Regions from separate parts of the Paenibacillus sp. RC73 genome, predicted to be linked through region 1. Evidence: riboswitches for the same ligand, from Rfam matches in the RefSeq annotation. Region 1 holds a riboswitch; each other region holds the start of a gene.
The links. A riboswitch is a leader RNA that binds a small molecule or an ion and turns the genes downstream of it on or off. The one in region 1 is predicted to bind cobalamin.
Positions count from the first base shown of each region.

Region 2: it holds a riboswitch for cobalamin, as region 1 does, so the genes downstream of both, metE (5-methyltetrahydropteroyltriglutamate--homocysteine S-methyltransferase) here and ABH897_RS12140 (ABC transporter substrate-binding protein) in region 1, are expected to answer to the same signal.
Region 3: it holds a riboswitch for cobalamin, as region 1 does, so the genes downstream of both, ABH897_RS07420 (ABC transporter substrate-binding protein) here and ABH897_RS12140 (ABC transporter substrate-binding protein) in region 1, are expected to answer to the same signal.
Region 4: it holds a riboswitch for cobalamin, as region 1 does, so the genes downstream of both, ABH897_RS08780 (hypothetical protein) here and ABH897_RS12140 (ABC transporter substrate-binding protein) in region 1, are expected to answer to the same signal.

Region 1 is NZ_JBIYCV010000004.1:444,276-447,789, reverse strand. Features, by position in the region: gene ABH897_RS12145 (FecCD family ABC transporter permease) at 1-979, opposite strand, end outside; gene ABH897_RS12140 (ABC transporter substrate-binding protein) at 976-1,980, opposite strand; cobalamin riboswitch at 2,188-2,381, opposite strand; gene ABH897_RS12135 (histidine phosphatase family protein) at 2,582-3,331, opposite strand; gene cbiB (adenosylcobinamide-phosphate synthase CbiB) at 3,376-3,514, opposite strand, start outside.
Region 2 is NZ_JBIYCV010000003.1:387,977-391,490, forward strand. Features, by position in the region: gene ABH897_RS08630 (DUF6985 domain-containing protein) at 1-23, shown strand, start outside; gene metE (5-methyltetrahydropteroyltriglutamate--homocysteine S-methyltransferase) at 80-2,398, opposite strand; cobalamin riboswitch at 2,558-2,753, opposite strand; gene nrdG (anaerobic ribonucleoside-triphosphate reductase activating protein) at 2,937-3,434, opposite strand; gene ABH897_RS08645 (anaerobic ribonucleoside triphosphate reductase) at 3,431-3,514, opposite strand, start outside.
Region 3 is NZ_JBIYCV010000003.1:110,175-113,688, forward strand. Features, by position in the region: gene ABH897_RS07415 (nucleobase:cation symporter-2 family protein) at 1-893, shown strand, start outside; cobalamin riboswitch at 1,600-1,797, shown strand; gene ABH897_RS07420 (ABC transporter substrate-binding protein) at 2,005-3,514, shown strand, end outside.
Region 4 is NZ_JBIYCV010000003.1:418,273-421,786, reverse strand. Features, by position in the region: gene cobJ (precorrin-3B C(17)-methyltransferase) at 1-1,304, opposite strand, end outside; gene ABH897_RS08780 (hypothetical protein) at 1,433-1,657, opposite strand; cobalamin riboswitch at 1,619-1,804, opposite strand; gene ABH897_RS08775 (LOG family protein) at 1,862-2,416, opposite strand; gene ABH897_RS08770 (uroporphyrinogen-III synthase) at 2,589-3,434, opposite strand.

The DNA.
Region 1 (3,514 bases):
CAAAGGCCGTCATGACACCAAGAGGAATTTCCGTCGGAGCCAGCAATGTACGCGCCGCAGTATCGGCCCATGCCATAAAAATAGCCCCGCCCAGCGCGGATAACGGAACAATCATCCGATAGTCGGGGCCCGTCACCAGACGGATAATATGCGGTACAACGAGTCCCACAAAGCCAATCACTCCGCATACCGAGACAGCCGCGGCTGTCAGCAGCGTGGATATGATCAGAACAGATAACTTCGTTGCATCTACATTAACCCCCATATGAGCCGCCTGACGTTCACCCAAGGCCAGAATGTTCAGCACTCGTGCCCGGTTCCACAGAAACACCAGCCCAATGACCACATAAGGTAAAAGAATGCCTGTATACGACCAGCCGCGCAGACTGAGGCTTCCCATTGTCCAGTACAATATTTCATTGACCGTCTCCCTGGACATGGCTGTCAGAAAGGAAACGACCGCACCCAGAAAAGATTGCATCACCACGCCCGATAAAATGAGACTTTGCGTCGGAATTTTGCCGCCTTCCCTCGCCAGCGTCAGCACCATCCACAACGTCAGCATTCCGGTCGTAAACGCCACCAGCGGCAGTGTCCATACGCCTACAAATGAAAATTGAAGCCCCCAATAAATCAGTACCGCTGCCCCTACCGAAGCCCCCGAGGATACCCCCAACGTGTAAGGATCAGCCAGCGGATTGCGCAGCACACCCTGAAATCCGGCTCCCGCCAGCGCAAGCGCTGCGCCTACCAGCATACCCAGTAACACACGCGGCAGTCTGACCTTCAAAATAATCTGCTCTGTGGATGTATTCCAATCCGGTGTAATCGTCTCACCTAACCACGGCAGATGGTTGACCAGAATACCCGTGATTTGGCTGACGGGAAGCTTGGCTGAGCCGATGCCGAGACAGAGCAGCAGCGTCAGCAGCAATAAAGCAAGACCTGCCCCTCCAAAGCCAATCAGTCTACGATTCATTTGAAAATTTCAGGATACACGCCCTTGGCCACTTCCTTGAGACCTTCCGTTACACGCGGACCCGGCCGACTGATCAGATTATCATCCACGGCAAACACCCGGTTGAGACGAACAGCCGATATTTGATCCCATCCACTACGGGCTTTGATGATATCGCCCAGTGTCTGGCCTGTTTTGTCGTCCTTGACATTTTTGCTGTATAAAATGACGTCCGGATTGGCCGCAATAATATTTTCCTCACTGATCTGATACCAGCCCTTTTGTGTTGCAGCCACATTTTCGCCGCCCGCCAAAGAAATCAGCTCGTCCATAAACTCGCCCTTGCCGACCGTCCAGCCGGGTGAAAATTCGACGTAGACTCTCAGCTTTTGCCCTTTACCGATATTTTTAACACCGTTTTTCACTTCCGCTACATCGGCTCTCATCTTGTCGGTTACCGCTCTCGCTTCTTTCTGATGATCGGTAATTTTCCCATATAGTTCGATATTAGCCATGACATCTTCAACCGTTTTCGGCTCGGTTTTAAAAATCATAATTCCCATGTCACGGAGCTTGGTTGTCGCCTGCTCACTGAGTGATATCCCTGCAAAAACGACTTCCGGATTCGCAGCAATGATCGCCTCTTCATTCGGCTTCATAATACCGCCCACTTTGGGCTTCTTTGTAGCCGCTTCCGGGTAATCCGAATAGTCCGATACACCGACAATTTCCTTATCCAGTCCGATGGCGAACAGCGCCTCGGTTTCAGCCGGGGAGACGGAAACGATTTTGTCCGGCGCTTTTTTGAACGTAAACTCCTGCCCGGTCGCATCCTTAATGGTCAGCGGGTAGACCGTTTTGCCCGGAGGCTCCTGAGCGGTTGCCGTCTGCCCCGGTTGCTGTGAAGCTTGATCCCCTTTATTTTCAGCGTTCTTTCCGTTAGCTCCACATGCACTCAGCACAACCGCCAAGACCAGAGCCAATAAGCCTGTAGTCCAGACCTTTATTTTATTCCCTGCCATAATTTACACCCCTCCATATAAATTCTTTTAAGAGCGTCACTTGAACATCATCCGATATCTGCTAAATCCAGCCTTCTTTTCCTTTCAAAAAACCCCTGCATCCTCAGATAAGGACACAGGGGTCACGTTAGCGCAGATCGTACGCAGGCGGCAGTTTCTTCCGCATGGACAGTCACTGCGAACACGTCATCCTTTCCTCGAAGGACTATGGTGACAGGCGGACGGGCAGGTATCCTGACTTACAGAAACATGCGACAGCCTGTTGCTCCTTCATATGCTTTATGGCACATAAAGCAGAGCGGGCTGGCATTTTTCCATTTACAGTGGCGGGACCGCGCCGGATTCAAACCGGCTTCCCTTTTAACAGCGCACCGGAAAGAACCCGAGGGTTTCATCCCGCTGCACCGACCTCGTCTGCTGGATATTTGATGTAGTGTTGGTCAAGCCGTTCTTTTACTTGATGATTATAGGTTAAAAAAGACTGGCTTACAACCCAAACCGCCTGTTTACCTGCCCTATGTCTGTGATCATGAGAAGTATAGCGTAGTCAGTTCATCCAGGTTATTCGGGAGTAGCAAATGCGGAGCCAGAGCTATAAACATCATGCCTGCTCCACCAGCCATCCGGTGAACTTATGCCCTGTAGCCAAATCTGGATGTGATTCTGTAGAACGGGTGGCGGTTAAATCTGCAAATGGCTTTTGTGCCAAACTCAACCGAATCGTAATTGCCGCTCCCGGCTTCGGATTCAGGCTCCAAAAATCATGACCCGGTACCAGCATACAAGCCAACTGACGAATCACTCCACCATGCGTGACGACCAGAACAGAAGGTGGAGCATCAGACAAACCTGTTTTCTGAATCTCCATCATTTTACGCCACTCATACAAAGAGTATAGAAATTCACCCAGGCGGTTCACAAAGTCTTTCCAGGACTCTCCACCCGGCGGCGTAACCCGTTGCGGCTCATCAATCCACGCGCGGTACAACGCCACATCCTTGAGCATATCATACGTTTTTCCATCCCATTCCCCAAAATGAAGCTCTCTCAGACGTGGTTCCATGGTGGCAGACCAAGCAGACATATTATCTGGTTTCAGTTCCGATTCTGGCAAAATGATCTGCAAGGTCTGACGACAACGTATCAAGTCACTACAATAGATTCGGGCAAAGGAATGTCTCTGTAATTTTTCCCGCAAAGACTCTAATTCCTGCTCTGCTCCCGGTAGCAAGCCCAGATCGGAGTGCCCCAGGTATCGACGTTCCCTGTTCCATAAGGTTGTGCCGTGACGTACCAGCACAAGCTCCAAATCCCATTGCGGGTGTTCTGTAAAATAATGCTTCAAGGTCATGTCACTTCCTGCTCTATTGCCGGTGTTCGGTGCGTCACGCTTCATCACTGCGTCCACCCCAGTGCATAGCATCCGGCGGACACGAACAGACACAATCCCACGAACATACTGGACACGGCAAACATCAGCCGAATCGTATGTCGGATATCCTCCGGCTCCATCGGTCGCACCAGTTCTCCCATA
Region 2 (3,514 bases), on a different contig from region 1:
ACACATTATATGATTTGGAATAGAATCCCCTTCCGGCGTTTAGGAAAAAAGAGGGCCGGGAAGGGGAGGGTTATAGAAATTAGCTGGATACAGCCAACGAATCTCTGGCTGCTTGAGCAGCCAGCACCATTTGCTGTAATGCGGCGACGGATTCATCCTTGGTGCGGGTTTTCAGGCCACAGTCTGGATTGACCCAAAATAAATCAGAAGGCAGTACGCGCAGGGCACGCTGTATCATACTCAGCATTTCTGACACATCGGGAATGCGCGGGCTATGGATATCATATACGCCCAGACCGATGCCTTTGTCATACACCTGATCCTCAAAGCTGACAATCAGTTCTCCGTGGCTACGCGAGGTTTCAATAGAAATGACGTCGGCATCCATATCGGAGATGGATTGGATCATATCCTGAAATTCGGAATAGCACATATGCGTATGGATTTGGGTGGCGGGTTCAACGGTTGCTGTTGTAACAAGGAAGGCTTGAACCGCCCACGCCAGATAGGCTTGCTGCTGTTCTTTTTTCAGTGGAAGCCCTTCACGGATCGCGGGTTCATCGACCTGAATCATGCCAATCCCCGCTTTTTCCAGTGCTTCTACCTCTGCACGCAGGGCCAGTGCTAACTGTAAAGCAACCTGACTGCGAGGAATATCATTACGTTCGAAGGACCAGTTCAAAATCGTTACCGGACCTGTCAGCATTCCTTTGACTGGCTTGGAGGTCAACGATTGGGCGAAGGCCGTTTCTTCCACGGTCATGGGTTGATCGAACGACACGTCTCCGTATATAATCGGTGGTTTAACACACCGGGAGCCGTAGGACTGCACCCACCCGTTTTGTGTAAAGGCAAAGCCTTTCAGCTTTTCGCCAAAAAATTCAACCATGTCTGTCCGCTCAAATTCCCCGTGTACGAGCACATCAATGCCAATGTCCTCCTGGATATCAATCCATTCCTTGATTTGCTGCTGAATGAACGTCCGATACTGCTCGGCAGACCATTCCCCTTTGCGATAGTGCAGACGGGCTTTGCGAACCTCTGCGGTTTGCGGGAAGCTGCCAATCGTCGTCGTAGGCAGTGGAGGCAGATTCAGCTTGTCCTGCTGGATCACACGACGCTCAGCGAAGGGAACGCTGCGTGACTGCGGCTCTTTCGCCAGTAGATCCGCCATATCGGTAGCGGTCTGTACTCGTGCCGCCGAGCTGTTGAAGCGGGCTACCGCGTCCGCACTCTGCTCAAGCTTGGCAATTGCCGAGGGTTCGCGTTTGCCAAGCGCAGCGGTCAAAGCTGCGATTTCTTCCAGCTTTTCATCGGCAAAGGCCAGCGCTTGCACCAGCTCTCGGTCCAGCTTGTGCTCTGCTTCCAGACTGACTGGCACATGCAGCAGACTGCATGATGGCTGCACGATGAGCTGTGCAGCGGTGGTTTGCTCTGCCAGTTGTCCAAGCAGCGCAGCTACGGTGTTCAGATCGGAGCGCCATATATTGCGCCCGTCAATAACACCAGCGGCCAGCGTTTTCCCTGCGGGGAAGCCATGTCGTAGCACATGTTCCAGGTTTTCGCCATCATCGTGCACAAAATCAAGACCTATTCCCTGTACCGGGAGCGTGGACAGGCGCTCATAATGATCCAGACTGCCAAAGTAGGTTTGCAGCACGATATTTAAGGATGGAGCAGCTTGGGCCAGAGCCTCATAGGCCTCCTGAATAATGTCCAAATCCTCTGTCGGGAATGAGGTGGTCAAGACAGGCTCATCTACCTGCACCCACTGAACGCCTTCCGCAGCCAGCTCAGACAGGACGCGGGCGTACAGTGGCAGGAAGCTTCGTATGATCGCGGCCAAATCCTTACGGTCATAGCCTTTGGACAGAGCAACGAACGAATAAGGACCGATAATGACGGGTTTACCTTCAATTCCTAGTTCCTGTTTCGCTTCACGATAAGCCTGCAACGGCTTATTCTCGGTGAACACCGGAGTTGCATTTGCCAATTCCGGTACGATGTAGTGGTAATTGGTATTCAGCCATTTGGTCATTTCACTGGCGGTGGCACCCTTTTGTCCACGGGCTATCCCGAAATAGACGGACAGAGGAACAGGCCCATCGGGACGGTAGTTGAACCGTTCCGGCACCAGACCGAACATCACGGATGTATCAAGCATGTGATCGTAATAGGAAAAGTCTCCGACCGGAATTCGATCGATTCCCTTGTCGCGCTGCTTGCTCAGATGCTCCAATCGCAATCGTTTCATCTCGGTATGCAATTCGCTTTCATCCATGCTGCCGTTCCAGAAGCGTTCCAGTGCTTTCTTCCATTCCCGGTTTCCTCCGATACGCGGATATCCCAGGTTACTGCTGATCAAGCCGGACAACTCAGGCAATTCGGTAAATGACATGTACTTTTCCTCCCAGGCTGGTAGCCAGTTTATTTTTGCGTACAAAAAAAGACATTCCTCCCCGGGGTTAAAAATGAGTAGGGAAAGAATGCCTCCGTTATTTAAAAAATGAAAATTCGGCGACTGCTCTTAACACCTCCCTATCTCCCGTAGGTACTTGCGATGTTGTTGAAATAGGCAGGTCTCCTGACTTACGGATCATGACTTTCAGCGCTCCTTCCCGGTCTGTGGACCAGTGGGTGTATCAACAGCTGAAAATTCCCCGTTTACAGTGGCGGGACCGCGCCGGACTTGCACCAGCTTCCCTTTTAAGCCTGTACTGAATAGAACAGACACCTATCTCCAAGCTATGCGATTATGGTATGACGAATAATTATGCACTCGTATACTTGTTCACCATCATAAGTGAAACTTGCAGGATACGCAATATAAACTCTGTTTAAATCTAAAATGAACTACATGCAAAAAAAGACAAGCCCTCTCCATAAGGAAAGGATTTGTCTTAGGGTGTAGTATCTCATGCGAGTATAACATCGCCTTAGGCTAATGTAACTATAGATCCTGCCTGAATGCTGGCCTTCACATCCACCAGTCGTTGATTGCGGCTGCCCCGGAAGGGAAGGGTCAGATCCTTTTGCTGTTCTACAAAAGGACCGTCCACAATCACATCGCACAGCAGCGCCAGCTCCCGGCGGGCCTGATCCGTAAGCAGCTCCTCATAGTCAAAGCCCGTATAGGCCCACACGGTTCGGTCAGGGCAGGCAGCGCGGAAGTCGCGCACAAACTGCGTGCATTCCGATGCCGAGAAAAAAGGGTCTCCGCCGCAAAGGGTTAACCCGTCCAGCAGTGGATTATCTGCGATGTCACGGATGACTTCCTGCTGTCGCTCCAGTGTGAACGGTTCACCTGCGCGGAAGCTCCATGACGAGGGATTGAAGCAGCCGGGGCAGGCATGGCGGCAACCGCTAATGAATACGACGGTACGCAGGCCATGCCCTTCGTTCAGAGATTCCGGAATGTAGCCGCACAAATTCACCGATGCTTCACCCGGTCACGCACCTCAGCCTGCTTCGCGGCGTTGAAGCGAACGGTATAATCACCTGTCAGATATCCGGT
Region 3 (3,514 bases), on a different contig from region 1:
TGGCGATGAATAACGTAGCAGGGGGCCAGGGCAGCGCGGATTTTGGACAGCCGCGTAATTTGCTGCTGGCGTTAGTTACTTTACTGGTTATTTTACTTGTGAATCGGTTGGCCAAGGGCTTTTTGCGCTCGATTTCTGTGCTCATCGGCCTGTTTGCGGGTACCGTGGTCGCTTATGCGATGGGGATGGTACATTTTGCTCCAGTGGCGCAAGCGTCTTGGGTGAGTGTTGCACAGCCGTTTTATTTTGGTAAGCCTGAGTTTAGCATTATGGCAGTATGTACAATGATTATCGTTAATATTGTCAGCATGGTCGAGTCTACGGGCGTTTATTTGGCAGTGGGCAAGGCGATTGACCAGAAGGTAGAGCAGAAGCAAATCGTCAATGGGCTGCGCTCTGAGGGACTTGCGATTATGCTCGGGGGTATTTTCAATGCGTTTCCTTACACGGCATTCTCGCAAAATGTAGGTCTGATCTCATTAACACGTGTCAAGTCGCGGAACGTTATTTTTGCTGCGGGTGGTATTATGGTTGTTCTTGGTCTGTTGCCCAAACTGGCTGCCTTAACGACAGTGATTCCTAATGCTGTGCTGGGAGGGGCGATGATCGTCATGTTCGGTTCGGTTGCTGCGTCGGGCATGTCTATTTTGTCAGAAGTGGACTTGCGGAAGGAAAGCAATCTGCTGATAGCGGCATGTAGCATTGCGGTGGGCCTCGGCTCTGCCGTGCTGCCCCAAATGTTTGACCAACTGCCGAGCTTTGCCAAAATGCTGCTGCAAAACGGCATCGTATCCGGCTCGATTACGGCGATTGTCTTGAATATCGTTTTAACGAAAAAACAGGGCGAGTCAGTCGAAGGCGGGACGGTGGCGGAGGTTCCGCAGAAGGTTTGATAATTAGGATTAGATAAAGACCGCCGGAGAGAGGACGTAAGCCTCTTTTTCCGGCTTTTTGGCATAGAGTTATTGATAAAACCCTCTTCCTGTATGAAGATCGGGGTTTGAGATTCTATTAGAAGAATTTGCTAGAGTGGTAGGCGAGGTCATGGTATAATCTACCTTATGGATTTTGAATAGTGGTGGATGTTTTCAGACCACGGCGCAGCTTCCCGAAAGGGGGTGAAGCCGATGGTCAACCTTGTGTCGTGCTACGATGTGTTGCGTTGGATGGTTACGTTACTAAGCCTGGTGTTTAGTATTCGTAAACTTTATCGCTGGCTACGTCGGAAATTTCGGAACAAGCGAAAACCCACCGCGTAATTAGGTTAGGCGCCTAACGGTGGGTTTAGCTAAGCATTTAGCGCGCCGTGGTGATCCACAGCCTTTCAAGTCCTAAGAGTCTTTGCCGTTGGTAGCGGCGAAGACTCTTTTTAGTATACGGACACGGTGGTTATCTCTATACCTAATTTTATCACGTCCATTGCGTACACGCAACGCAAAGCCACAGCCTTGTTTCTCGCTGTATCATTAAAATTTAAATTATTATGCGACATTTGTTGACAAGCCTGTAACAACAAAATAAGATAGTCCTAATTCGTAATATAGAGGAATAAAGGAAGAAAACAGGTGTGAACCGGACTTTCCACCTACAGGGTTTCGCTGAAATCATGTAGATGGCTGTTGTGCGTGTTCACTTAAAAGGGAAGTTCGGTAGATTCCGACACGGACCCGCCACTGTATACAGGCATCAGCAGGGAATTGCTGTAGCTTTCGGAACAGCCACTGGAACTGTGAAGAACCGGGAAGGACTGAGAGATAAGCCTGAAGTCAGGAGACCTGCCTGTTTTAACATCACTGTCAGACCCACGGGATGCTGGGGAGGTGGTTAGGCGTGCTGCATACGGGAATGTCTGAAACCGATCCGATCCCCCTTGTTTTTAGAGGGTGAAGAGGGTGAGCTTAGGCATTTTATAATGAAAGCATTTCTGACTGCTGATTAAGCGGTCGGGGATGCTTTTTTCGCGTTAGGTATGTATGAGATTACAAGATGAGGGGAGTCAATAGAATGATAAGCAATCGTAAAAAGCGTTCATGGTTTATATGTACAGGGTTGATGCTACTGCTGGCAGTTATGGCTCTTGCGGGATGCTCGACAACTAATAAGACGGCGGATAGCCCCAGCAAGGGCGAGAACACATCCACACAACAGGCTACAGCAGATAAGAAACTGGTGATGGCGTATACGTGGAAACCGTCGGGCGTTGACCCGCACGGAGACAATAGCTGGGATGTCATGCGGTCCGGCGCAGGTGAGACACTTGTCCGTTTGAATGAAAAGCTGGAACCAGTGGCTTGGCTGGCCAAGGAATGGAAGCAGGACAGTCCCACAGTTTGGACGTTCAGCTTGCAGGATAAGGTCACTTTTCATGACGGAAAGAGTATGGACGCGGAAAGTGTGAAGGCTTCCCTGCTGCGCTCCATCGAGAAAAGCCATTTGGCAAAGGATTTGCTAGACGTAAAGTCGATTGATGTAACTGGGCCGCTGTCGTTGAAAATCACGACAAACCAGCCCAATTCAGCGCTGGTGTCCAATCTGGCTGATCCATCGACGATTGTGCTGGATGTAGCGTCTATGAAGGATGAGCAGAGCTACCCTGCGATGACAGGTGCTTTTAAAATTAAAGCGTTCAACAAGGATCAGTCATTGGTCGTAGAGCGTTATGACGAATATTGGGGCGAGAAGGCACGGCTGGCTGAAGCAACGATGAAGTTCATTACGGACGGCAATTCACGCCTGTTGGCGCTGCAATCTGGCGAAGTAGATGTAGCGACTGATATTCCGGTGGATAACGCGGAGGTATTAAAAAAGAACGATAAGCTGCAAGTGCTGTCGGCTCCCTCTTTGCGCACTCATATGATCGTGTATAACATGGAGTCGCCTGTGTTCAAGGATGCCGCGAACCGCAAAGTAGTGGACAGCCTGATACCACGTGCATCCATTGTGAGTGCGATCATGAGAGGCTATGGTACGGAGGCAAGCAGCCCATTCCCGAGCATTCTCTTCTTCGGCAAGGTGGAACGTAAAGCGCTGGACGGAACGGCGGAGCAGTTGTTGACGAAGGATGGTTGGCAAAAGGATGCCCAAGGTACATGGACCAAGCAAGGCAAGCCGTTCGAGGTTACGTTGCTGACCTTCCCTCAGCGTCCAGAGCTTTCGGTCATGGCTGAGGTGATTCAGAGCCAACTGCTGAAAGAGGGCATCCAGGTGAAGATCCGCAAGGTGGAAAATATCGACGAGGCGCTAACCAAAAACGATTGGGATTTTGCCATGTACAGTATGCTGACTGCCCATACGGGGGAGCCGCAATATTTTATGGACATGTTTTATTCCTCTAAAAGCGAGGCCAATGTAAGCCGTTATGGTTCCAAACCGCTGGAGAACCTTCTTGGCAGCTTGAAGCTGGCGAAGGATACAGCACAGCGTAATGCCGTGACATTGCAAGCGCTGGATATCATTAATACCGATTTGCCGCAGTCGTTTATTGTTCACCCTGATAATGTATTTGGGGTGAAAA
Region 4 (3,514 bases), on a different contig from region 1:
TCCGGCGTGTACTCCAGCTCGCCTTCATCACCCGCTACCTCGGCGAGCAGCGCCATCTGGCGAGCGGTGAACTTCTTGTTTCCCACGCCGGGGGAAACGCCCACCTCAAACAACGCAGGCTTGCCAAAGCTGCCTGTCGCTGTTGCGGCCGTAGCCACCGCTCCGGCCACGGCTGCCGTTCCAGCGACGCTCACGGCGGGCGCTTGCCCGCTCCAGCGCGCGCTCGCTTCGCCCGGCAGCTTACCGCCCGCAGCGAGGCGGCTCAGCGCCTCCGCTGCCAGCGATGCCGGGACCGCCCCGGCTTGCGCCGCAGGCGCGGCCTGCACGGCAGCCACCGCTTGCGGGCGTGCCTGCGTGGCAACCGCCGCAGCAGCACCGCTCGCGGAAGGCGCGGTCCCGCCAGCTCCCGCAGGGGCTGGCACTGCGGGAGCTGCGCCTGCCTGCGACGCATTCAGCGGGCGTTCCTCTTGCGCGCCCAGCGACCACGGCTCCGCTTCCGTGCGAAGCCGCTGATGCGGCTTGAGCGCCTGCTCGGTCGCATCCAGCGTATACTTGCGCTGATACCCGCGCGGCGTCACGATCAGGCCGTCATACACCATTGTCGAGGAATTGCCGATAATGACGGTCGTCAGCATACCGATATCATGGTTCAGCATGTCCTCCAGCGTCGTCACTACGACTTGCTGACGGTCACGGTAAGCACTCTTGACCAACCCGACCGGAGTCTGCGGATCACGGTAGCGCAACAAAATGGACTGCGTCTCAACTATCTGGCGTGTACGCCGACCACTGCGCGGATTGTACAGTGCAATGACAAAATCTGCCGAAGCTGCCGCTTCTACACGTTTCACAATCGTTTCCCAAGGGGTCAAATGGTCACTCAGACTGATCGTGCATGCATCATGCATGACGGGCGCACCCAACAGCGAAGCACAGGACTGAATCGCCGATATTCCCGGCACGACTTCTACCTCAACCCCGTCCTCACGACGCCACCCCTTTTGCATCAGCACTTCGTACACTAACCCGGCCATGCCATATACGCCTGCGTCTCCACTGGAAATGACGGCTACCTTCTTGCCCATCTCCGCCTGTCGAACCGCCTCCTGCGCACGGCTCACTTCCTCTGTCATCCCTGTGCGCACAATCTCCTGTCCGTTCAACAACGGACGGATCAGATCCACATAGGTGTTGTAGCCGATAATGACCTCACTCTCGGCCAGCGCATCCAGCGCCCGTTTGGTGATATGTTCCATATCCCCCGGTCCGAATCCAATCACGAGCAATTTTCCTAATTGGCTCATCGTTATCCTCCTTCTTAAATCTAGGCTATGTTTTCCACACTTCTATCTATTTCACTTGTATATGGACATCCTGTAACTCAAAAAAACCCATCCTGCCCGGATGGGTTTCCTATGTACGCATCGTATCATCAGACGGACACAGCATAAGAAGACACTTCTTGTCTTCCGCCATCGTGTCGTTGCTTTCCATCTGCCTGTTCACGCTTGAAACGCTTCTGCACGTTCAGCTCCACGCAAACCTGTAAGCAACATGGAAAAAGCAGCGTGCGCCTGATTTCCTGATTTCGTACACCCATCCTCTCCGCGAAGGTTAACGGTGCATACAGATCAAGGTAGGTCTCCTGGCTCGGCATCAACAGATTTTTTCGTCTTCCCCGTTTTCTTACGAGTGACGTCTGAAAAAATCCTCTTCCTTACAGTGGCGGGACCGCTCGGGACTTGCACCCGATTCCCTGTTACCCTTCGTTCCATCGCAAAGGCACCTTGTCTGTCCGCTATTTGATTATGGGTCTTATCATAACCTTGGCTCAATCAGTTGCGCAAGCATGAAAAACGCTTTATTTCAAGTTCTCTGCCTTATTTTTTAACATATGCAACAATTCGTCCGGGTCCGCAGAGATACTCAGCAGCGTTGGGTGGTCAACTCCGGTAAATCCCTCGCGCACACTATGACGCACCATTTCCGCCAACGGGTCAAAATATCCGTTCACATTCAGCAGCCCGATGGGCTTGCGATGAATGCCGATTTGCGCCCAACACAGCACCTCGAACAGCTCCTCAAAGGTTCCCAAGCCACCCGGAAGGGCAATGAATGCGTCGGCCATTTCGCTCATCACCGCTTTGCGTTCGTGCATGCTCGCCACCTCAATAAATTCGCTAACTCCCCGGTGGATAATCTCTGCATCGAATAAGAGGGTCGGCATAATCCCGGTGACCTGACCGCCCCCTGTCAGCATCGCATTCGCGACCTCGCCCATCAGCCCCTTGCTGGAGCCTCCATAGATTAAACGGACATGATGTCTCGCCATAGCCTCTCCAAGCTTGCCTGCCTCCTGAAGATATACCGATGAATGTCCGGGTCTGGACCCGGCAAATACACAAATGGAATTCATAACGTCTCAGCTCCTATTCTGGTATCCCGCATCGAGGCTTTTTCATTATATTAAATAAATATTTTCGCTATAACAAAAACTTCTGTCGATGCATTTCCAACAAAAAAAAGATAAAGACCCTGTAGGCCCTTATCTTCATTTTACCCTTTATCGCAAGGATATGGGTTAGTTTTCAGTTCACAACTTCAAGACCGCAGCCGTGCACCGAGGCGCTATGCTCAAAATATCTTCCCAGCTCCACCATCATAGCGCCCATTCGTTCCTCCACCGGAAACACAATCCGTTCAATCCCTTCCTCCAAAATGGACTGCGCCGTCACCTTGCCTACCGACACAGCGATCACATCCTGGCGAAAAGCTTCCAGCACGTCTTCCATCTGCTTCTGGTCCCTCGCATATTGAGCCAAAAAGCGGATCTGTGGACCGCTGGTGAACGTAACAGCATCAACATTACGATTCACGATATCCGCCAGCAACGCTTGCAAATTCGCTTCCTCTGGTGGAATATGCTTATAAGGAAGCACCTGCCGGGTTACTGCCCCCTGCTCGTCCAGCCACTTCACCAGCCGTGGGGCCGGATCACCATGCAGCTGCAACAGCACTTCCTTCCCCTTCAGATCATACGGCGCAAAAGCACGCGTTAACCCGGTCAAGCTTCCATCCTCGTCTCGTACATCTGGCGTGAAGCCACGCTTTTTGAGTCCATTGACCGTCTTGTAGCCCCGCGCCGCAATATTTGAGCCTAGCAGCAGCTCCATAATCTGTTCCGCCACGCCCATATCCTCCGCCATATCGAACAGCGCGTCCAGCCCCATACCTGTCGTAAAAATGTTCCAGTCCGGCGGCCGCTTCACCCACGATACAACCGCATTGCGCAGCTCAATATCATCCAGAAAAACCGTGCCCTGGGCCGGACGCTGCACTGGCTCGCCTCCCATTTTTGCAACCAGCATTGCCATTTCGTCTGCTTTACGGGGACCGGCAAGAGCAACTCTCTTGCCTGCCATGCGTTGTGCCATCCTGTTCCCTCCCTTGTAGAAATCGAAGTCATAATCCTTTCTACCAAGTATACAATTAGAGGGCTGAAAGACAAATAAGA